Regions from separate parts of the Pseudomonas monsensis genome, predicted to be linked through region 1. Evidence: predicted binding sites of a transcription regulator. Region 1 holds the regulator's gene; each other region holds the start of a gene.
What was found. The regulator FliA, encoded in region 1, starts transcription of late flagellar genes. The targets are predictions, from matches to a motif close to CTAAAGTTTNNNNNNNNNNNGCCGNTAA.

Region 2: HV782_RS10345 (methyl-accepting chemotaxis protein) is a predicted target of FliA. The motif match lies at 3,973-4,000, and genes of this name have one in related genera.
Region 3: flgM (flagellar biosynthesis anti-sigma factor FlgM) is a predicted target of FliA. The motif match lies at 5,272-5,299, and genes of this name have one in related genera.

What each region holds. Positions count from the first base shown of each region.
Region 1 covers NZ_CP077087.1:2,015,797-2,023,626, reverse strand. The annotation lists gene HV782_RS08820 (protein phosphatase CheZ) at 1-602, opposite strand, end outside; gene HV782_RS08815 (chemotaxis response regulator CheY) at 621-992, opposite strand; gene fliA (RNA polymerase sigma factor FliA) at 1,160-1,900, opposite strand; gene fleN (flagellar synthesis regulator FleN) at 1,897-2,727, opposite strand; gene flhF (flagellar biosynthesis GTPase FlhF) at 2,844-4,184, opposite strand; gene flhA (flagellar biosynthesis protein FlhA) at 4,196-6,325, opposite strand; gene HV782_RS08790 (DUF6124 family protein) at 6,993-7,352, shown strand.
Region 2 covers NZ_CP077087.1:2,347,266-2,355,095, forward strand. The annotation lists gene HV782_RS10335 (alpha/beta family hydrolase) at 1-516, shown strand, start outside; gene HV782_RS10340 (DUF6124 family protein) at 1,756-2,121, shown strand; gene HV782_RS10345 (methyl-accepting chemotaxis protein) at 2,378-3,943, opposite strand; gene HV782_RS10350 (CPBP family intramembrane glutamic endopeptidase) at 4,046-4,837, opposite strand; gene inhA (isonitrile hydratase) at 5,068-5,754, opposite strand; gene HV782_RS10360 (GlxA family transcriptional regulator) at 5,844-6,848, shown strand; gene HV782_RS10365 (hypothetical protein) at 6,960-7,349, opposite strand; gene HV782_RS10370 (glycoside hydrolase family 15 protein) at 7,740-7,830, opposite strand, start outside.
Region 3 covers NZ_CP077087.1:4,921,885-4,929,714, reverse strand. The annotation lists gene HV782_RS21740 (sensor histidine kinase) at 1-429, shown strand, start outside; gene HV782_RS21735 (glutamine synthetase family protein) at 630-1,871, shown strand; gene HV782_RS21730 (MFS transporter) at 1,941-3,317, shown strand; gene HV782_RS21725 (flagellar brake protein) at 3,554-4,300, opposite strand; gene HV782_RS21720 (flagella synthesis protein FlgN) at 4,393-4,860, opposite strand; gene flgM (flagellar biosynthesis anti-sigma factor FlgM) at 4,909-5,235, opposite strand; gene flgA (flagellar basal body P-ring formation chaperone FlgA) at 5,396-6,157, opposite strand; gene HV782_RS21705 (chemotaxis protein CheV) at 6,240-7,172, shown strand; gene cheR (protein-glutamate O-methyltransferase CheR) at 7,219-7,830, shown strand, end outside.

The DNA of each region.
Region 1 (7,830 bases):
ACGAGTTTGAGCAAATTGCTTTCGACTTCGGTGACCAGTTGGGTCACGCGCTTGATCACCTGACCGGTCAGGTCCTGGTAATCCTGGGCCAGCAGGATGTCGTTGAGGTTGCTCGACACCGCACGGTTGTCCGTGCTGCTGCGCGACAGAAAACCGTCGACCCGACGCGCCAGTTCGCGGAACTCTTCAGCCCCGACCTCGCGACGCATGAAGCGACCCCAATCGGTGCTCAGGGCCTGGGCTTCGTCAGCCAGGCCATTGACCACCGGGGTGGCGCTTTCCACCAGATCCATGGTGCGGTTGGCCGCGGCTTCAGTCAGCTTGACCACATAGCCCAGGCGTTCGGTGGCGTCGGTGATTTGCGACACTTCCTCGGCCTGCGGCATGTGCGGATCAATCTGGAAGTTGACGATCGCACTGTGCAGTTCGCGCGTGAGCTTGCCCACTTCCTGATACAGGCCGCGGTCACGGGTCTGATTGAGCTCATGGATCAGTTGCACAGCGTCGCCGAACCTGCCTTTTTCAAGGCTCTCGACCAGTTCGACCGCGTGTTTTTTCAGGGTCGACTCGAAATCGCCCTGTGAAGATTCGTTATGCTCCATAGCTCCCCCGCGCGTTCATCAGCCGATGCGTTCGAAAATCTTCTCGATTTTTTCTTTCAGCGCCTGAGCCGTGAAAGGTTTGACCACGTAGCCGTTCACACCGGCCTGGGCCGCTTCGATGATCTGCTCACGCTTGGCTTCTGCCGTCACCATCAGCACGGGCAGGTGCTTGAGTTTTTCATCGGCACGTACGTGGCGCAGCAGGTCGATACCGGTCATGCCCGGCATGTTCCAGTCCGTTACCAGAAAGTCGATGCTTCCGCTGTTGAGCACCGGAATGGCAGTGGTGCCATCGTCGGCCTCGACGGTGTTGGTGAACCCCAGATCACGCAGCAGGTTCTTGATGATCCGCCGCATCGTTGAGAAGTCATCAACGATGAGGATTTTCATGTTCTTGTCCAATTCGACCTCCAAGCAGTCTTAAACGCGCCCAGCACCTGGACGCGCCATTTCAATCAATCCGGCGTAGCACTCGAAGACTGTCTGGAGCACAACAGAGCAAGACCGGTGCCGTTCATCACCGCACCAGCCTCGTTCGCAGTGTCCCCACACTGCCTTCAGCGCGCTCGCCACTCCCCCAAACGCCCCCGCAAGCGGGCCGCGCACTGGCTGTGTAACTGGCTGACCCGCGACTCACTGACGCCAAGGACTTCACCGATTTCCTTGAGGTTCAGCTCTTCGTCGTAGTACAGCGCCAACACCAGTCGCTCACGCTCCGGCAAATTGGCAATCGCGTCCGCCAGTGCGGCCTGGAAACGTTCATCTTCCAGATCGCGTGACGGCTCAAGATGAGCACTGGCGCCATCCTCGTGCAGCCCTTCGTGTTCGCCGTCCTGCAACAGGTCGTCGAAACTGAACAGGCGGCTGCCCAGGGTGTCATTCAAAATCCCGTAGTAATCGTCGAGACTCAATTGGAGTTCGGCCGCAACCTCGTGATCTTTAGCATCACGGCCGGTTTTAGCTTCAATTGCCCGAATTGCGTCGCTGACCATACGGGTGTTGCGGTGAACCGAGCGTGGCGCCCAGTCCCCTTTACGGACTTCATCGAGCATCGCGCCGCGGATTCGAATGCCCGCGTACGTTTCGAAACTGGCACCTTTGCTGGCGTCGTATTTGGTCGAGACTTCGAGCAGACCGATCATGCCGGCCTGAATCAGGTCTTCGACCTGCACACTGGCCGGCAAGCGTGCCAGCAAGTGGTAGGCAATGCGTTTGACCAGTGGCGCGTAACGCTCGATCAACTCGTATTGCGCGTCGCGTGCCGACTTCTTGTAGTAATTCATACCGCTGGCGGTCATAGCACTGGTCCTGCCGTTTGCTGCACGAGGCGCTCGACGAAAAATTCCAGGTGGCCGCGCGGGTTCGCCGGCAGCGGCCAGGTGTCGACCTTCTGGGCGATGGCCTTGAACGCCAGGGCGCACTTGGAACGCGGAAAGGCTTCATAGACCGCACGCTGCTTCTGCACCGCCTTACGCACGCTTTCGTCGTAAGGCACGGCGCCGACGTATTGTAGGGCCACGTCAAGGAAGCGATCCGTGACCTTGGTCAACTTGGCGAACAGGTTGCGCCCTTCCTGCGGGCTCTGGGCCATGTTGGCCAGCACGCGGAAGCGGTTCATGCCGTAATCGCGGTTGAGCAGTTTGATCAGCGCGTAGGCGTCGGTAATGGACGTCGGCTCGTCGCAGACCACCAGCAACACTTCCTGCGCGGCGCGTACAAAACTGACTACCGAGTCACCAATACCCGCAGCGGTGTCGATCACCAGCACGTCGAGATTGTCGCCGATGTCGCTGAACGCCTGAATCAGGCCGGCGTGCTGCGCCGGGCTCAGGTGCACCATGCTCTGGGTGCCGGAAGCGGCCGGCACGATGCGGATCCCGCCGGGGCCCTGCAACAGGACGTCGCGCAGCTCGCAGCGGCCTTCGATCACGTCGGCCAAAGTACGTTTGGGGGTCAGTCCCAGCAGAACGTCGACGTTCGCCAGCCCCAGGTCGGCGTCCAGCAGCATGACCCGACGGCCAAGCTCTGCCAGCGCCAGAGACAAGTTCACTGACACGTTAGTCTTGCCGACGCCACCTTTGCCGCCGGTCACCGCGATCACCTGTACGGGATGCATGCTGCCCATGTTATTTCTTTACCTTGTCTTGCATAGACGGAGGCCACATTACTGGCTGCGCGTTCACAACCGGAACAATGCATGGCAGGCCATCGATGTAGGTACAAAAACTGTTCATGAATACCTCAGCCTACCTGCTTGGTCGGGCTGTGATAGATATCAGCGAACATGTCAGCCATGGCTTCTTCGCTGGGTTCTTCCTGCATTTGCACGCTGACGGCGCGGCTGACCAGTTGATGACGGCGCGGCAGATGCAGATCATCCGGAATCCGTGGGCCATCGGTCAGGTACGCGACCGGCAATTCATGACTGATCGCCAGGCTCAACACTTCGCCAAGGCTGGCCGTTTCATCCAGTTTAGTCAGGATGCACCCGGCAAGCCCGCAACGCTTGTAACTGTGATAAGCGGCGGTTAGAACCTGTTTCTGGCTGGTGGTTGCCAGCACCAGATAATTTTTTGAACGGATGCCGCGCCCGGCCAGACTTTCCAGCTGCATGCGCAGGGCCGGATCACTGGCTTGCAGGCCGGCAGTATCAATCAGCACCACGCGTTTGCGCAGCAACGGATCCAGCGCCTGCACCAGCGACTGGCCCGGATCAACGTGCGTCACCGGCACATTGAGAATCCGCCCGAGGGTCTTGAGCTGTTCCTGTGCACCGATGCGGAAGCTGTCCATGCTCACCAGCGCCACGTTGTGCGCGCCGTATTTGAGCACATAACGCGCGGCCAGTTTGGCCAGCGTGGTGGTCTTGCCCATGCCGGCCGGGCCGACCATGGCAATCACCCCGCCCTCTTCCAGCGGCTCGACTTCCGGCACGGCAATCATCCGCGCCAGATGCGCGAGCAACATGCGCCAGGCCTGACGCGGCTCTTCGATATCGGTGATCATCGACAGCAGATCGCGCGACAGCGGGCCGGACAGGCCGATGCGCTGCAGACGGCGATACAGATTGGCCTGCGCCGGGCGGCTGCCTTGCAGCTGATTCCAGGCCAGGGTGCCAAGCTGCACTTCCATCAGTTCGCGCAGGCTGTTCAATTCGAAGCGCATCGAGTCCAGCGCACGCGGGTCGACACCGCCGGAGGACTGCGCAGGGGCCGGGGCCGGACGCGCCGGAGCGGCGTAGGCCGGCTCGCTCAACGGTTCGGCAGCAGTCAGCGGCAGGCCGGCCGTCAACGGCAGCCCGGCGAACAACTGGCGATTGGTATTGCCGTCGGCTTCGCCACGCAGGCTCAGTTCGGCCTGGGCGGTGACGATGCGCGATTGGGTCTTGCGCAGCTCGTCTTCGAGTTCCATGTTCGGAACCCGAGGCGCCAGCGCCGACAATTTGTAATCCAGCGCCGCCGTCAGCTCGACGCCGCCGGCAATGCGGCGGTTGCCAATGATGGCGGCATCAGCGCCCAGCTCATCACGAACCAGCTTCATGGCCTGACGCATATCGGCGGCGAAAAAACGCTTAACTTGCATAAACCACTACCTCAGCCGTTGGGCCCTACTGTCGCAACGATGGTCACTTGCTTGTTGTCCGGAATTTCCTGGTAGGCCAGCACGTGCAATCCAGGGACTGCCAGGCGACCAAAGCGCGAGAGCATCGCGCGTATCGGGCCGGCTACCAAGAGGATCACCGGCTGACCTTGCATTTCCTGACGCTGCGCCGCTTCGATCAACGAACGCTGCAGCTTCTCGGCCATGCTCGGCTCCAGCAAAACGCCCTCTTCCGAGCCTTGTCCTGCCTTCTGCAGACTATTGAGCAATATTTGTTCCAACCTTGGCTCCAGGGTGATCACAGGCAGCTCGGACTCAGTGCCTACAATGCTTTGGACGATGGCGCGAGAAACGCCAACCCGGACCGCAGCCACCAATGCGGCGGTATCTTGACTCTTGGCAGCGTTGTTGGCGATGGCTTCGGCGATGCTGCGGATATCGCGCACCGGCACGTGTTCGGCCAACAGCGCCTGCAGCACCTTGAGCAGTTGCGACAGCGACACCACCCCCGGCACCAGCTCCTCAGCCAGTTTCGGCGAGCTTTTGGCCAGCAATTGCATGAGTTGCTGCACTTCTTCGTGGCCGATCAGCTCACTGGAGTGCTTGTACAGAATCTGGTTCAAGTGAGTCGCGACCACGGTACTGGCATCGACCACGGTGTAACCGAGCGATTGTGCCTGCGCACGCTGGCTGATTTCGATCCACACTGCCTCCAGGCCAAAAGCCGGATCTTTGGCGTTGATCCCGTTGAGCGTGCCGTAGACCTGCCCCGGGTTGATCGCCAGCTCGCGATCGGGATAGATCTCGGCTTCGGCGAGGATCACACCCATCAGGGTCAGGCGATAAGCGCTCGGGGCCAGGTCGAGGTTGTCGCGAATGTGCACGGTCGGCATCAGGAAGCCCAGATCCTGCGAGAGCTTCTTGCGCACGCCCTTGATTCGCGCCAGCAATTGCCCACCCTGATTGCGGTCGACCAGCGGAATCAAGCGATAGCCGACTTCCAGGCCGATCATGTCGATTGGTGTCACGTCGTCCCAGCCCAGCTCTTTGGTTTCCATGGCGCGGGCCGGCGACGGCAGCAGCTCCTGCTGGCGCTTGACCTCTTGCAGAGCCTGCACCTTGGCGACGTTCTGCTTCTTCCAGAACAGGTACGCGCCACCGGCAGCCAGCGCGGCCATGCTCAGGAACGAGAAATGCGGCATGCCCGGCACCAGGCCCATGACCGCCATCAGGCCCGCCGCCACCGCCAGCGCTTTGGGCGAGGCGAACATCTGACGATTGATCTGCTTGCCCATGTCTTCCGAACCGGAAGCACGGGTCACCATGATCGCCGCCGCTGTCGATAACAACAGTGATGGCAATTGCGCCACCAAACCGTCACCGATGGTCAGCAAGGCGTAAACCTTGCCGGCGTCGGCAAAACTCATGTTGTGCTGGAAGATACCAACGGCCATGCCGCCGATCAGGTTGATGAACAGAATCAGCAGGCCGGCGATGGCGTCACCCCGGACGAACTTGCTGGCACCGTCCATCGAACCGTAGAACTCGGCTTCCTGAGCAACTTCGGAACGCCGGGCCTTGGCCTGGTTCTGGTCGATCAGGCCGGCGTTGAGGTCGGCGTCGATCGCCATTTGTTTGCCGGGCATTGCGTCGAGGGTGAAGCGTGCGCTCACCTCGGAAATCCGCCCGGCACCCTTCGTCACCACGACGAAGTTGATGATCATGAGGATCGCGAACACCACGATACCGACCACGTAGTTACCGCCGATCACCACCTCACCGAAGGCCTGGATCACCTTGCCGGCGGCGGCGTGGCCGTCCTGACCGTGGAGCATCACCACCCGCGTCGACGCCACGTTCAGCGCCAGCCGCAGCAGCGTCGCCACCAGCAGAATGGTCGGGAACACCGCGAAATCCAGCGGCCGCAATGCATAGACGCAGACCAGCAGGACGACGATCGACAGGGCAATGTTGAAGGTGAAGAACACGTCGAGCAGGAACGGCGGCACCGGCAACATCATCATCGCCAGCATGACCAGCAGCAACAATGGCACGCCCAGATTGCCTCGACTGAGGTCGGCAACATTCGAGCGAGCAGTGTTGAATAACTGAGAGCGATCCACCGGTTTTCCCCGTTCCTTTAAAGCAAACTTTTGACGCCCAGAGCGGGCTCACGGCGGGTACTGCAAGAAGCTTTCCAACTTTTGCCAAGGATTGAAACAGAGAGGAAGGTGAACGCGACCACTGTAGGCCTTCGCCTGCTCGCGATGAGGATTTTCCAGTCAATACATTCAAACCAGACAGACCGCTATCGCGAGCAGGCGAAGGCCTACAGGGGAATGCATTCCAAATGTCAGATTGAAATGCATTCCAAATGTGGGAGCGAGCTTGCTCGCGAAGGGGCCCTTATGTTCGACGCAAGTTTCTTCATTTAAACGAAGGTGTTTAAAAAACACCTTCAGACACGTCTTACAGGCTACACATCCTTGCGCCATTGCCTACAGCTACGCCAGAATCCGCCGGCTTGTGCGCTTTGGGGGCGGGTTCTATTGTGGTCCAGTCGCTGACGAATCAGCGATCGGGTTTAGCGACTCGAACTCAAGTCAAAGGTGCATCAGCGTTCCAGGCTTCGTTGCGGATCTGTATTTTCGCGATTTCGTCATGGTGGCTGTATGCGGGAGACCTTCGGGTCTACCGGTTGCCTTTGACCGGTTCGCTAACCTGCGTACAGCCGCCACCCCTCCTGTTTAGCGACAGGATTTGGCGGCTCCACCTCAAAGGAGCTTCACCATGATCAAACCAACACCCAACCCGCCCGAAACCGACGCCACCTCCCCCTACGAATCCCTCGACTCAAAAAAACTCCACGAAGCCGCCGACCGCGCCCTCGATCACTACCTATGCCCACCTGGCTCCACCCCACTGCCACGCAGAAGCCGCGGGATGTACGCCGTCACCGCCGACTTCAAAAACGAGGAACTGCTGGTCGATGCCAGCGACACACTCGCTTCAGCCAGAACCATCGCCCATGACGCCGCCGCCCTGTTGCCGGTAGCGCAGCGCCGGACGCTGCTGGGAATTGCGCAACTGATCATGCTGAGTGAGCTGGCGGTGAACCGCGCGCTGGATAATCTGCAATTACCCCAATAGCAGGGATCTGTGACAAGGACCGAGCAAGGCGTTGTGGCCGCTGGCGCCTTCGCGGGCAAGCCCGCTCCCACAGGGGACGGTGTTGCCCACAAACCTGTGTTTACACGCACAACCTGTGGGAGCAGGCTTGCCCGCGAAGGCGGCCTCACAGCCAGCACAAGTCTTAATGCATAAAAAAACCGCCGCCCCGTTCAACCGGGACGGCGGTTTTCTTGTTTCATCGCAGCACACTCAGGAATCGCGCCGTAAATCCGGCGGTTTTTTGCAGAAATCAGGGAGCGGCCAAAGGCAGCGATCTTTTGCTTTTGAGGACATGCCAGAGTCGAACCTGTCCGGGAACAGTTGCCAGATGATCCTGAAGCCGCACCCTGACCACTCGTCGCAAACCCCAACGCACCTGTCAGATCTGACAGGTGCCAACTTCGCCTTCCCGGCGCCTAATCACTCCATCGCCCCCCCACTCGGCAGGAGTGCCTTC
Region 2 (7,830 bases), 330 kb from region 1:
GTGAATGTGTTGCGGTTTGAGTTTCCGTATATGGCGCAGCGGCGGGTGGACGGGGTTAAACGGCCGCCGAATCCTGCTGCGAAGCTGCAGGAATGTTGGCGTGAGGTGTATGCCGAGGTGCGGCGTCATGTCGCTGGGGTTTTGGCCATTGGCGGGAAGTCGATGGGCGGGCGGATGGCGAGTCTGCTGGCTGATGAGTTGGGGGCTGATGCGTTGGTGTGTCTGGGCTATCCGTTTTATGCGGTGGGGAAGCCGGAGAAGCCTCGGGTTGAGCATTTGGCTTCTTTGCAGACGCGGACTTTGATTGTGCAGGGGGAGCGGGATGCGTTGGGCAATCGTGAGGCGGTTGAGGCTTACAGCTTGTCACCGAGTATTGAGGTGGCGTGGCTGGTGGCTGGGGATCATGATTTGAAGCCGTTGAAGGTTTCTGGGTTTACCCATGAACAGCATTTGGCTAGCGCTGCGCAGCAGGTGGCCGAGTTTCTCAAGGATTCACCGAGACTCCGAACTGCATAAAGATTGGCTCCCTTTCCCCTCGCCCCCATGGGGGAGAGGGCTGGGGTGAGGGGGATGGATCTTGGATGCGCTGCAGTTCTTCGTTTTGGGTACATATCCATTGCTGCGGTAACGGCTACTTAGGGTTCCGCCCTTACGGCGGGTCACTTTTTCCAGACGCCGAAAAAGTAACCAAAAAGGCTTGCTCCTACGTGCGGCCCGCTCGCTGGGGCTCGGGGTTCCTTCGCTCCGGGACTGATCCGGGCGCATCGCCTCCGGTTTGCTGCGCTGCACCTCCTCTCGATGTGTTTGGCTGCGCCAAACGGTCGCTGCGCTCCCACCCCCGGATCAATCCCTCCACTCAGCCTTCCGATGTCGCCCGAGGATCAAGATCAAAAGCAGGCGAGCTGACACTCGGCCTATTGAGTGGTGAAGAGCACGGGTATTCGGCTTTGGATTTGTGGTGGATTTACCCCTCACCCCAGCCCTCTCCCGAGGGAGAGGGAGCCGATTTGTGGGCTTTTCAAAATCTGTGTTCGACTCGGTATTTCACGTCGGCGTAGCTCTCCCAAACACCTCGATCAGTCCCCTCTCCCTCGGGGAGAGGGTTAGGGTGAGGGGCTTTTGATCTGTTTCAGAATCTGAGTTCAACGCGGTATTTCACGTCGGCGTAGCTCTCCCAAACACCTCGATCAGTCACCTTTCTCTGGGATGGAGAAGGGCCGATATGTGTGCTTTTCAAAGCTGGAGTTCAACGCGGTATCGCACGTCGGTGTACCTTGCCCAAACACCTCGGTCAGTCCCCTCTCCCTCGGGGAGAGGGTTAGGGTGAGGGGCGATTCTGCTGACACGATAAAGAACTGGAAGCGATCACTGTCCAGCATTTCCTGTGCGTAAACATGATTGCGCAAGCACGTTTAAATCACACAACACGTTACGCCATCGAGCCTACAACACCTTGCGCCGTTACCTACGCGTACGCCAGAATCCGCCGGCTTACGCGGCTATGGGGCGGGCGGTATCGTTTCCCTGTCACTGAAAATCAGTGATCGGGTTTGGTAGCCCGCTTCGGTACCGCCGTATGGCGCCACCTTATTCAGCCTCTTTTTGCGGCTGCGTTTTTATGGTGGACATGCGTGGGGCTCATTCGTGAGCGCCGGGTTTCCGTATCGACCGGTCTACCAACCCGCGCATGGCCGCCACCCATCGTTTGGTAGCGAGGGTGATGGCTTTTATTAATTTCGATACGAGACTTCATCCATGTTCAAAATCACACCAAACCCACCACCCACAGACCCAATCCCCCACGACCCCGCGCTCAGCTCGCAAAAGGTCAAAGAAGCAACCGACCGCGCCCTCGACTACTACCTCAAACCTGAAGACCTGGCGGCCCCGCCAAGCTCGCCCAAGTTTCGCCCCGTCTATCTCGTCGACCCCACTCTGGACGACGAAACCCTGCTGGTCGAGGCGAGCGAGTCGCTTTCTTACGCCCACGCCATGGCCGGCAACATCGCCAACTCAATCGGCGGCCCGGAGCGCAAACCGCTGCTGGCGCTGCAACAGGTGATCATGCTCAACGAGCTGTTGGTCAATCGACTGCTGGATAAGCTGAAGTTGCCTCAGTAGTTATGGGGCCTGCCCTCACCCTAACCCTCTCCCAGAGGTAGAGGGGACTGACCGAGGAGAATGTGCGAGGTACACCGACTTGAGATACCGAGTCGAACTCAAATTCTGAAATGCACAGAGATCGGCTCCCTTTCCCCCGCGCCCCTTGGGGCGGTCCGACGTTTCGGGAGGGCTGGGGTGAGGGGGAAATATTCACTGACACAACAAAAAACCCGGAAGCTCTCGCCCTCCGGGTTTTTTGTTATCGCCAGTTCAATCAGCGGTTAAACCGCTCCACCAACGAGTACTGCGTATTCGCCGTCTTGGTCAGCTCTTCACTCAACAACGCCGAGTTATGCGCCTGCTCGGAAGTCTGATCCGCCAGTTCCGAAATATTGCTGATGTTGCGGCTGATCTCTTCAGCCACCGCACTTTGCTCTTCGGTCGCGGCAGCAATCTGCGTGGTCATGTCGGTGATGTTGGCCACCGCTTCACTGATCCCGACCAACGCCTGATCCGCTTCCAGCACCCGCGCTACACCTTCTTCAGCCTGGCGATGCCCGGCTTCCATGGTTTGCACGGCACTCGAAGCCGTCTGCTGCAACTTAGCGATCAGGGCGTGAATCTGCCCGGTCGATTCGCTGGTGCGTTGCGCCAGTTGGCGAACTTCGTCAGCCACTACCGCGAAACCACGGCCCATCTCGCCGGCACGGGCCGCTTCGATGGCGGCGTTGAGGGCGAGCAGGTTGGTCTGGTCGGCGATGCCTTTGATCACATCCACTACGCCGCCGATTTCGTCGCTGTCCTTGGCCAGTTGGGTCACGGTCAGGCCGGTTTCGCCGACGACCACCGACAAACGCTGAATGGCTTCGCGAGTCTCGCCGGCAATGTCACGACCGCGACCGGTCAGGCGATTGGCTTCCTGAGTCGCGTCAGCAGTGCGCTGCACGTGGCTCGCCACTTCCTGAGTGGTCGCGGCCATCTGGTTGACGGCGGTGGCGACCTGTTCGGTTTCCACGCGCTGGCGTTCCAGGCCGCTGGAGCTGTTGTGCGCCAGGGCGTCGGACTGTTTGGCCTGATCGGTCAGGTGTTCGGCGGTGTCCTGCAGACGGGTCAGGCAGGTTTTCAGGCGCGCTTCCTGGCTGAGGATCGACATTTCCAGACGCGCCTGGGCGCCACGGCTGTCGGTGTACATCTGCGCGATCAGCGGGTCGGAAGTGGTCTGCTCGGCCAGGCGCAGCAGGCGCTTGAGCCCGCGTTGCTGCCATTGCAGGCCCATCAGGCCCAGCGGTACCGACAAACCGGCCGCCAGGGCGAAGCCCCAGTGCGAGTTGAGGGTCGCGCCGATCACGAAGCTCAGTTGGCTGACCAGAATGAACGGCAGCCAGTCTTGCAGCACCGGCAGCCATTTATCGCTGGAAGGGATCGCCGACTTGCCCTGGTTGATGCGTTGGTAGAGCGCTTCGGCACGGCGGATCTGTTCGGCGGTGGGTTTGATCCGCACCGACTCGTAACCGATCACCTGACTGCCATCGAACACCGGTGTCACGTAGGCGTTCACCCAGTAATGGTCACCGGATTTGCAGCGATTCTTGACAATGCCCATCCATGGCAAGCCTTGTTTCAGTGTGCCCCACATGTGCGAAAACACCGCAGCCGGGACGTCGGGGTGACGGACCAGGTTGTGCGGCGCACGGATCAGTTCTTCACGCGAAAACCCGCTGATCTCGACGAAAGCGTCGTTGCAGTAGGTGATCACGCCCTTGGCGTCGGTTGTGGAGATCAACCGCTGCTGAGCCGGGAAAGTCCGTTCGCGTTGTGTAATGGGCTGGTTGTTACGCATGGTTTTTCAATCCGCAAGGCTTTGAAAGGTTGTCGGCGATGTCAGGAAATTATTGAAGTTTTTTTTCAGTAATAAGTACGGCGTCGCAAAACGGGCCTTGCTTCAACCCGCCAGCATCGGATAGGTGAACAGCGCAAAGTGCAGCAGGTTCAGCCCGAAGTGCGTGGCGATCGCCGCACCCAGCCCGCCAAAGCGGTAGGCCAGACCATAGCCGACACCGGCCAGACCCGCCAGCAACACCCAGGTCCAGCCGGCACCGGCGTGCACCAGGCCGAACAGCAGCGAGGCCAGCAACAGGGCGAGGTTGTCGCCGTAGGGCAGGTGCTGGAAGCGCCGGCTGAGCCCGCCCTGTATATAGCCGCGAAACAGCGCTTCTTCGACCAGTGTCACCAGCAGCAGGTTGTTCAACACCCACAGCCATGCCGGGTCGGGCCACTTTGGCGCCCAAGTGATGACGCCAAGCAACAGCGCGCCGCCGAGGGCGAGGATGGCGCTCAGGGTCAGGGCGAGGAGGGTGGCGTATACGGTCAGGCGCAACGACCGCCGCGCGACAATCCACGGACAGACCAGCAACAACCAGAAACCAATCAGCGGTTTGTCCAGATTCAGGTACATCGCAAACGGCACGGCGTTGTCGGTGAAGCGCTGCGGGTCGATGGCGCGACCATTGTAGAAACCCGGTAACCAGTGCAGGGCCAGCGACAGGGCGAGGACGATAAACAGACCATGACCGAGAAACCGCGCCACCGGTACCTGTTGCTGGCGCACGGCAAATCCGGCAAATAACAGAAGGCCGATGCTGATCAGCGCCAGCCAGCCGAGCTGTCCGTAGCTCAGCGCCCACCCGTAACCGAGGCTGAGAAGTGCCAGATAGAGCCATGGCAACGCCTTCATGGAAAGTCCCTGTGCAGAATATGTGGAAGGGCTTTCTACACGGGTGGGGGCGTGGGGACAAGTGAAGGTGAAAGGGGAAACCGGGGCAGCACAAAAACCTGTGTCCAGCCCCGTTACCTGTGGGAGCTGGCTTGCCAGCGATGAGGCCTGCACAACCGACATCCTCATCGACTGGACCACCGCTATCGCTGGCAAGCCAGCTCCCACAGGATTTTGTGGATGGCTGGGAATCAGTGCAGATTGAGTTTCGCCGCCGCGCGCTCGGTGATTTCCGTGCGCAACTTCAGCGATGGCGCGGCACGCAGGCGAGCTTCATCGACAATCGCCCCCGGCGCGGTGTCCGGGCTACCGGCATTGAACGGCGGCGCCGGCGCATATTCCAGCTGCAACTGCACCAATTGCGCCGTGTCGGCATCGAACAGTTCAGCCGCCAGCACCAGGGCGAAATCAATCCCCGCCGTGATCCCGCCGCCGGTAAACAGATTACCGTCACGCACCACCCGATCCTTCACCGCAATCGCGCCCAGTGTCGGCAGCAGATCGTGATACGCCCAATGCGTGGTCGCACGTTTGCCTTGCAGCAGGCCCGCCGCGCCGAGCACCAGCGAACCGGTGCACACTGATGTCACGTACTTCGCCTGCGCAGCCTGACGCTTGATGAAGGCCAGCGTTACCTCATCCTCCATCAACGCGCCGACGCCACCACCGCCTGGCACGCAGATCACATCCAGATCCGGGCAATCCTCGAACGTGGTGGTCGGTTTCAGCAGCAGACCGGTGCTGGCGGTAACGGGCATCAAATCCTTCCAGATCAGATGCACTTGCACGCCCGGCAACGAGGCGAGCACGTCGTACGGCCCGGTCAGGTCAAGTTGCTGAACTTGCGGGAACAACAGAAAACCGATCTGCAGCGTCATTGTTCTTGCTCCATGAAAAGGGGTGGACGGCTTCACTGTAGGCGCGTAGGTTCTGGCGTATACGCCAATCACCCCACGAATTACGCCAAATGCCCAAAGCCATTCACGTACTCGCGTTTGCCAACATGCAGATCCTCGACGTCACCGGGCCGTTGCAGGTGTTCGCCTCGGCCAACGACCTCGCTCGCCAACGCGGTTTGCCCTTGCCCTATGCGCCGTCGGTGATTGCCAGTGCGGGCGGGGCGGTGATGTCCTCGGCGGGGCTGGCGGTGCTGGCCGAACCTTTGCCGCAGCAGGCCAGCGATACCTTGATCATCGCCGGTGGCTGGGGCATTTACCCGGCGGCTGAGGACGCGTTGTTGGTGGATTGGGTGCGCGAACACGCGGCCAAATGCCGGCGCGTCGCCTCGGTGTGCACCGGCGCGTTTCTGTTGGCGGCCAGTGGCTGGCTCGACGGGCGCCGCGTCGTGACGCACTGGACCCGTTGCGAACAATTGGCGCAGCAGCACCCGAAGTTGCAGGTCGAAGCCAATCCGATTTTCATCAACGACGGCCCGGTCTGGACCTCGGCGGGCGTCACCGCCGGCATTGATCTGGCCCTGGCAATGGTCGAGGAAGATCTGGGCCGCGACATCGCCCTGGACGTGGCGCGGCATCTGGTGGTGTTCCTCAAACGCCCGGGCGGGCAATCGCAATTCAGCGTAACCCTGTCGCTGCAAAATCAAGGCAATCGCTTTGATGAACTGCACGCGTGGATCGCCGAACACCTCACCTGCGACCTCGGCATCCCGACCCTGGCCGAACAGGCCGGGATGAGCGAGCGCAGTTTCGTCCGCCACTACCGCGCCGACACCGGCCAGACCCCGGCACGGGCGATTGAATTGATTCGTGTCGAAACCGCCCGACGCCTGCTCAGCGACACCGGCCTGCCGGTCAAACGCATCGCGGCCAACTGCGGGTTTGGCAGTGAAGAAACGTTGCGGCGCAGTTTTTTGCGGGCAATTGGCGTGACGCCGCAGGCTTATCGGGAGCGGTTTTCGGTGCATGCATCAGCAGATTCATCAATCGACACTGATGTGATCGGACGAGTCTGAAACGTGGCGAGGGCTTGCGCTGAGTCGCGACGCGCCGCGAATTTTACAGGGCCTGCTGCGCAGTCCAGCGCGAGCAAGCTCCCTCGCCACAAGCGCTACCCACTTGCGGAATCAGGCCTCGGCCTCTGCGAGCTGATTGAAATACTTCGCCCGATCCGGAGTAAACGTCACCCGCATCTTCGTTCGCGAGCAGGTCAGCGAACGCTCTTCACCCAGATCAATATCCAGATCCTCGCCACGCAATCCTTGCCACTGCGCGAGGTATTTGAGCGAGCCGAATTTTTCGTTTTTCTTCAGGCTGCGACTGACGCCGCCTTTCCAGCCGAGCACCGGCAGTTCGCCGGCAAGGCATTTTTGCGCGAGGTCGGGGAAGCGGGTGGCGCGCTGGCGGCCGATTTCCCAGCATTTGATCAGGCCTTGGTCGGCGGCTTCCCAGAGTTGGGTGCGGGTCAGGCCGCTGCGCAGGGGCGTGCCGATGGTGCGGTGGACGTGCTGGGTCATTCTGGTTCCTTGAATTCGGGTTTTATTGGACAGCTCCGCTGTGCCCGTTGCGGTGGATGGTAGGGGTGGATGTAACAGCTGGCAACAGGGTATTTCAGGGTGTAAGTGCAGGTTACGGGGAGGGATTTACCTGGGTGTTGTTTAGACGAAGTCGGAAAAAACTACACAAACTGTGGCGAGGGGATTTATCCCCGATCGGCTGCGCAGCAGTCGCAAAGCCATGCAATGCGGTACTGCTGAAGAAACGAGCGGGCAAAGAGCCGGGCCGCCTCGCAGCCCGTCGGGGATAAATCCCCTCACCAGAGGGGATCTGATTCTGTTTATTTCTGTGTAGGGGTTAGCCCGGCGAAGCGCTGAAGTTCGGCATATTTCCTACAGAGACTGACGAAATTACGGCTGCCAAACACTCTTCTCCCCACTCAAACGCCGATCAAGAAAACTCGCCGCACTGATCAGTGCCAGATGCGTCAGCGCCTGAGGA
Region 3 (7,830 bases), 2.9 Mb from region 1:
TTCATCGAGGCGCAACTGGCGGCGCATCAAGAGGTGTTCGCCAGTCGCGGCATTATCGCCACATATGAAGTCGATCCGCTGAGCCCGCTGGGGTTCTTCGATCGCGAATTGGTGGCGTCGGTGTTGGGCAACTGCATCAACAACGCCATTCGTTATGCCCGCGAGTCGCTGCTGATTACCGTCAGCGACGAGGCCGGGCAACTGGTGTTGAGCATCAACGATGACGGCGACGGTTACCCGGCCGAGATGCTCGAGCGCCAGGCCGATTACGTGCAGGGCATCAATCACAGCAGCGGCAGCACCGGCCTGGGCCTGTATTTCGCTAACCGCATTGCTGCTTTGCATCAGCGCAATGGCGTGGTCGGGCATACCGAAATCAGCAACGGCGGGCCGTTGGGTGGCGGGGTGTTCAGCCTTTATCTGCCGTGACCCGGATTTTTGTTTGACGCTGCTTGATATTCCGAACAGCCGGAGCCTATTTTGTACGGGTCGCCGTTCGCGGCTCGCACAATAACAAGGATTGCGTCATGACAACCGATGGCCAGCGTTCACTCGCGCAGCGACTGACCGGCATTGATGAGATTGAGTGCGTCACGCCGGATTTGAATGGCGTGCCGCGAGGCAAGGTGATGACCGCCGAGGGTTTCCTCGAAGGGCGGCGTTTGCAGATGGCGCGGGGAGTGCTGTTGCAATGCATCATGGGCGGTTATCCAGCGGCGCGGTTTTACGGCAGTGATGACGGCGACCTGGCGCTGGTGGCCGAGCCGAGCATGATCCATCCCCTGCCATGGAGCGACGAGCCGCGTGCCCTGGCCATCTGCGATGCCGATGAACTGAGTGGCGAAAGCTCCAATCTGTCGACCCGTGGTCAACTCAAGAAAGTTATCGCTCGTTACGCCGCTCGCGGTCTGGCACCGGTCGTGGCGACCGAACTGGAATTCTTTGTCTTCGCGCCGAACACCGATCCAACCCAGCCGTTCCGTCCGCCGGTTGGCCTCGACGGGCGTCGCGAGGATGGCCAGTCGGCGTTCAGCGTCAGTTCCAATAACGGTCTGCGGCCGTTCTTCAGCGAAGTCTATAAATGCATGGCGGCCCTCGGTCTGCCGCGCGATACCTTTATGCATGAGATGGGTGTCAGCCAGTTCGAGATCAATCTGCTGCACGGTGATCCGCTGTTGCTGGCCGACCAGACGTTCCTGTTCAAGCACCTGCTCAAGGAAGTCGCGCTCAAGCACGGCCTGAGTGTGGTGTGCATGGCCAAGCCGCTGGCGCACACACCGGGCAGTTCGATGCACATTCACCAGAGCCTCGTTGAGATCGCCACTGGCAAGAATGTGTTCAGCGACGAGAGCGGCCAGCCGACCGCGATGTTCCGCCATTTCATCGGCGGGCAGCAGGCGGGTATGGCGGATTTCACGGCGCTGTTTGCACCGAATGTGAACTCCTATCAGCGTCTGTGCCACCCGTTTGCGTCGCCAAATAACGCCTGCTGGTCCCACGATAACCGCGCCGCAGGGCTGCGGATTCCGGCCAGTTCGCCGGTCGCTCGTCGGGTCGAAAACCGGTTGCCGGGGGCCGACGCCAACCCCTATCTGGCCATCGCCGCCAGTCTGGCCGCCGGTTTGCATGGCATCGAGCATGAACTCGAACCGACCGAAGCGATTCAGGGCGAGTTCGAGGTGCCGGACAATCTTTCGCTGCCGTGTACCTTGCATGCCGCACTCGAGCGTCTGAAACGTAGCCAATTGGCGAGGGAACTGTTCGGACAAGAGTTCATCGAAGGCTACATCGCTTCGAAGACCATGGAGTTGACCAGTTTCTTTGACGAAATCACTCCCTGGGAACGGCGTGTTCTAGCAGCCCAGGCCTGACGTACTGTCGCCACCGGGCTATCGTTTTGATAGTCCGGTCTTTACTGCAAGGAGCCGCTCGGAACGCCGATGCGCCAAATCTGGAAATCCTTTCGAGCGCTGTATTTCGCCTCGCTGATGATGTTGATCGGCTCGGGCCTTCTATCTACTTATCTGGCGTTGCGCCTGGCCGCTGACCATGTCGACGGACTGTGGGTCGGTGCGCTGATGGCCGCCAACTATTTTGGCCTGGTGCTGGGCGGCAAGATCGGTCACCGCTTGATCGCCCGGGTCGGGCATATCCGCGCGTATTCGGCGTGTGCCGGGATCGTCGGCGCGGCAGTGCTCGGGCATGGACTGGTCGACTGGCTGCCGGCGTGGCTGGTGCTGCGGACCATCGTCGGCCTCGGCATGATGTGTCAGTACATGGTGATCGAGAGCTGGCTCAATGAGCAGGCCGACGCCAACCAGCGCGGCCTGGTATTCAGCGGTTACATGATCGCGTCCTATCTGGGGCTGGTGCTGGGGCAACTGATTCTGGTCATGCATCCCGGCCTGGGCCTGGAGCTGTTGATGCTGGTCGCGCTGTGTTTCGCCCTGTGTCTGGTGCCGGTGGCGCTGACTCGGCGAATTCACCCGGCGCCGCTGCATCCGGCGCCGATGGAGCCGCGCTTCTTTATCAAGCGCGTGCCGCAGTCGTTGAGTACGGTGCTGGGGGCCGGTCTGATCATCGGTTCGTTCTACGGTCTGGCGCCGCTGTATGCCTCGCAGCAGGGGCTGTCGACCGAGCAGGTCGGTCTGTTCATGGGTAGCTGCATTTTCGCCGGGCTGCTGGTGCAGTGGCCGTTGGGCTGGTTGTCCGACCGCTATGACCGGGCGCTGCTGATTCGTTGCTTTGCCGGGTTTCTCGCGGTGGCGGCATTGCCGTTGGCGATCCTGCCGCAGGTGCCGCTGGAGGTGCTGTTCGTGGTCGGCTTCCTCTGTTCGCTGGTGCAGTTCTGCCTTTATCCGCTGGCCGTGGCGTTCTCCAATGACCACGTCGAAGGTGATCGTCGGGTGTCGCTGACGGCGATGCTGCTGGTGACCTACGGGGTCGGCGCAAGTATCGGCCCGCTGCTGGCAGGTGTGCTGATGAAACTGTTCGGCAGCCAAAGTCTGTATGCGTTCTTCAGCTTCTTTGCACTGGTGCTGGTGTGGCGCATTCGTCCGAAAGCGGTGACCAATCTGCACCAGGTCGACGACGCGCCGCTGCATCACGTGGCGATGCCGGACAGCATGTCCAGCTCGCCATTGGTCGCCGCGCTTGACCCGCGGGTGGATGAGCAGGTGGTGCAGGAGCAGATGCAGACGACGGTGACGCCTGAGCCTGAGCCTGAGCCGGACAAAGAACCTGAATCTGAGCCCGTTGCAAACCCGGATGACGGCGGCGATAAACCTGCTCCGGACATCAGTGGTGCCAGGCCCTGACAGTTGAGCTGGGATGGAAATCTGTGGCGAGGGGATTTATCCCCGTTGGGCTGCGAAGCGGCCCTGAAGCCCGCAAATCACATCTTTACGACGCTCTGCGCTGAATGGTCTTACGCCTGCTGCGCAGTCGGACGGGGATAAATCCCCTCGCCACAGAATGTCTTGCCGAGCATTCATTCAGCGCAAAAAAAAGGGCAGTCCCGCCAAGGACTGCCCTTTTTCATTGTGCGTTCGACTCAGAGGTCGTCTTTATCGAAACGCCGTGCCTCACGCTGCAACTGGTACACGAAGCGCTCGACATTACGTGCCGCCGGGCCACTGATGTTGTGGAAGCGCAGGCCGGCGAAGGTGATGTTGAGTTTTTCTTCGAAGTGCAGATAGCGCAGTTCGACGGAGGTCGGCTGGTTGCCGAACAGCGGCGGAGCGATCAGCCGGTCATAGACCTGGCCCAGTTGCAGGCGGTCAGTGATGTCACCTTCGAAACGCAGCTTGCAGCCGGTCGCGGAGATATCCAGCAATTTGCCGTTGATTGGCGCCTTGAGCTTCTCGCCGCCCAGTTCGACGCTGACCAGATCGGTCAGTTTCAGCGCTGCGCGAAAGGCATTGCGGCGCTGGTGGTAAACCACTTCAGTGGGCAAGTCGCCAGTGTAGAAACGGTCGCCATCGGACTCTTCGATGTTCAGCCTGCCGGTGCATTCCCAGGCAATGCGCACGCCTTCGTGAAAGCCTTCGACCTTGAACGGCTCGCCGGCCAGCAGGAAGCGTTCGCCATCGCGCGGGATCATCTCGTCTAGGGCGATCGAGGCGCTGTCGCGGTCAACCTTGATCAAATAACTCTGGAAGCGCTGGCTGCGTTCATGGAAGGTGATGATCAGTGGATCATGACTCTCTTGCAGTTGGCGCAGGTTGCTGGAGATTTCCAGGGGCGTGGTCAGCACCTTTGGTGGCTGCGGAGCATCATCCGCGCTTAGGGCGTTTGGCACGTTTTCTCAATCTCCAGACAAAATTTGACGATGACTAGCCAGCATTTTGCCAGCATGCTTCACGTGTTGATAGTGCAGGCCCATCGAATGGCTCACGCCTGGCTGAACGTACGCGGCTTGACGGGCTTGGCGAAGGTTCCGCTGGCGTCGTAGAGCGCTGGCGGCTCGCCACCGGTGAGGATTTTCAGCTGATTGGCTGTGGCAGCCTGCTGGACCAGGATCGATTGGCCATTGTTGACGTTGGCCGCCTGGCATTGGGCAATGAGATCGGTGAGGACATCACTTTGACTGAGCAATTGGTCGCCGATGCTCGACTGGCTGGCCAATTGCTCAAGACCCTGCCGATTGGTCGGCAGGTTGAGGCTGGCGAGGATTTCGCTGCGCTTGCGGCCATGCTGTTCGAGCAGAATGATCAATGCCTGTTTGCGCGCCAGAATTTCTTCCAGCAGTGGCATGTCGCGACCGTGCAAGGCGAGGGACTCGTTTTGCAGCAACTCCAGCAATTGTTGAGCTGGAGCAAAGTCGTCGATGATCAGTTGCAATAAATTAGTGTCGTGCATGGCTGGCCTTGGTTTCTAAGCGTCCAAAAGCCTCGCGCTGGCGGTGGCCTAGCGCTGGGCTTCGAAGTTGAGCAGTTTGCTGGCTACACGGTTGCTGTCGACTTTATAGCTGCCATCGGCAATCGCGGCTTTCAACTCGGCCACACGGGCTTTGTCGACAGCAGGCTGATCGCGCAGCTTGTCAGTGACCTTCTGCAACTGTTGAGCCTCATTACTGAGGTGTACCGATTCCCCGCTTTTTGCGGTACTGGCCGATTCGGCCGGGGTATTCAGCGGTGCGGAAGTGCCGTTTTCAACGGTTTCCTTCGGCGCGCTGGTACGCGTACTGCCTGTAAGTGACGAGGAGCTGTTCAAACGGCTGAAATCGATGACCATGATAAAAAACCTCTGGGAATTTGGACGCTTGCCATGTTTTCGGCCATCCCCTGGAAAACTTTAGGCCCATTTGGCAATGAGCCTCATGTACCGGCGCGTGTCCTGCTGCGGCACAGTTTAGGGAAGCGGCGAGGTCGGCGCCAGTTTTCTGCTCAGTGGTTCACATGGCCACTTCCACTTGGCCGGGCGCGATGACCTGCGCCTTGATGACCCGCTGGGAGTTGAGGTTTTTCACCCGGATCTGCTCCTTCAAACCGCCGTTGGACAGGGCTTCGCCCGGCATTCGCACAGCCAGCGTACCGCTGCGGGCGATGATGACCACTTGATCGCCCTTGCGAATGACTTCTGCCTGTTCCAGGTGCACTTGGGTAATCACCTGATCGGCGACCGTTGGTCGGGTCAATTTCTGCCCGATCGCTTCGTCTACCGACGTCAGAAATCCCTGATTGATCAGGCTGACGTCGCGCTCGCGCAAGGTCACGTCCCGCGGCTCGATAATGCCGGCGCGTTTGAGCGGCCGAGTGGTGGTCACAATCTCGCGAAACAGGCGGACTTGAGCGGGCACGAACACGGTCCAGGGCGAGGTGCCTTCACAGCGAACCTTTACCGTTACCCGGCCCAACGGACGTGCCGGACTCTCCAGGCTGGCTGTCAATTCCTTGTCGCACATAGGCATGTGCATGCGGGGGTCGAGCTGGTTTACTTCGATTTCGTAGCGGCCTTCCGTTTGACTGGTAGCCAGATAGTCTTCTACGGTGAACTCAAGAAAGCCCTGAGTGACGCCGATAAGCATGTCAGGCAAGGTAACCGCATCAGCAATGGCAGGGCTGCCAGCGAAAAAGAAGCAAACGGCGGACACCGCGCAAAGCCCTCTGCGAAGGGAAGATGTCAGGCGTCGGAAAAATGTCGTTTGAGCGTTCATACGAGTTAAAAAGCAAGCGCCGTGCCGTTTAGCAATGAATGTGCGTCGCAACAACACTTGGCGTTGGTGTAGGAGTCTGGGCATGGCTGGTGTAATGGATTCGGTAAACCAGCGCACGCAACTGGTAGGGCAGAATCGCCTGGAGCTGTTGTTGTTCCGTCTCGACGGTCATCAGCTCTACGGAATCAACGTGTTCAAGGTGCGGGAAGTGCTGCAATGCCCGTCGCTGACGTTGATGCCCAAGTCCAGTCCTGTCGTGTGCGGGGTGGCGAATATCCGGGGGGCAACCATTCCGATCCTCGATCTGGCAATGGCGACCGGTTCCGGGGCGTTGAAAGACAAGAACAGTCCGTTCGTGATCATTACGGAGTACAACACCAAGACCCAGGGTTTCCTGGTTCGCTCGGTGGAGCGCATCGTCAACATGAACTGGGAAGAGATCCATCCGCCACCCAAGGGCACGGGTCGCGATCACTACCTGACCGCTGTGACTCGAGTGGACAATCAGTTAGTCGAAATCATCGACGTCGAGAAAGTGCTGGCGGAAGTGGCGCCGACGCCGGAAGCGATTTCGGTGGGTGTGGTCGACGTCGAAACCCAGAGCAAGGCGTTGTCGCTGCGAGTGCTGACGGTCGATGACTCGTCGGTGGCGCGCAAGCAGGTCACGCGATGCCTGCAGACGGTCGGCGTCGAAGTGGTGGCGCTGAACGATGGCAAGCAGGCGCTGGACTACCTGCGCAAGCTGGTCGACGAGGGCAAGAAGCCGGAAGAAGAGTTCCTGATGATGATTTCCGACATCGAGATGCCGGAGATGGACGGGTACACCCTGACGGCGGAAATCCGCAGCGATCCACGCATGCAAAAGCTTCATATCATCCTGCATACTTCGTTGTCGGGGGTATTCAATCAGGCGATGGTCAAGAAAGTCGGTGCCGATGACTTCCTGGCCAAATTCCGTCCTGATGACCTGGCATCCCGGGTAGTCGACCGGATCAAAGCAGCAGATATCAGCTAGGGGCGCTTTGCCCCTGGCGGTCAACACGATTTAAGAGGCGGCATCATTGTCTACGGGTAATTTGGATTTCGAACAGTTCCGGGTCTTCCTGGAAAAAGCCTGTGGCATTTTGCTCGGTGAAAACAAGCAGTACCTGGTCTCGAGCCGTCTCAACAAACTGATGGAGCAGCAAGGCATCAAATCCCTGGGTGAGCTGGTTCAGCGCATCCAGACCCAGCCGCGCAGCGGTTTGCGCGAGCAGGTGGTCGATGCCATGACGACCAACGAAACCCTGTGGTTTCGTGACACCTATCCGTTTGAAGTCTTGAAGAACAAGGTGCTGCCCGAGGCGATCAAGGCCAGCCCCAACCAGCGTCTGCGGATCTGGTCGGCGGCGTGCTCGTCGGGTCAGGAACCGTATTCGCTGTCGATGTCGATCGACGAGTTCGAGCGCAGCAACCTCGGCCAGTTGAAGATGGGCGTGCAGATCGTTGCCACGGATTTGTCCGGCAGCATGCTGACCAACTGCAAGACCGGCGAGTACGACAGCCTGGCGATTGGTCGCGGCTTGTCCGCCGACCGTCTGCAGCGTTACTTCGACCCGAAAGGGCCGGGGCGCTGGGTGATCAAGGCGCCGATCAAGAACCGGGTGGAATTCCGTTCGTTCAACCTGCTCGAC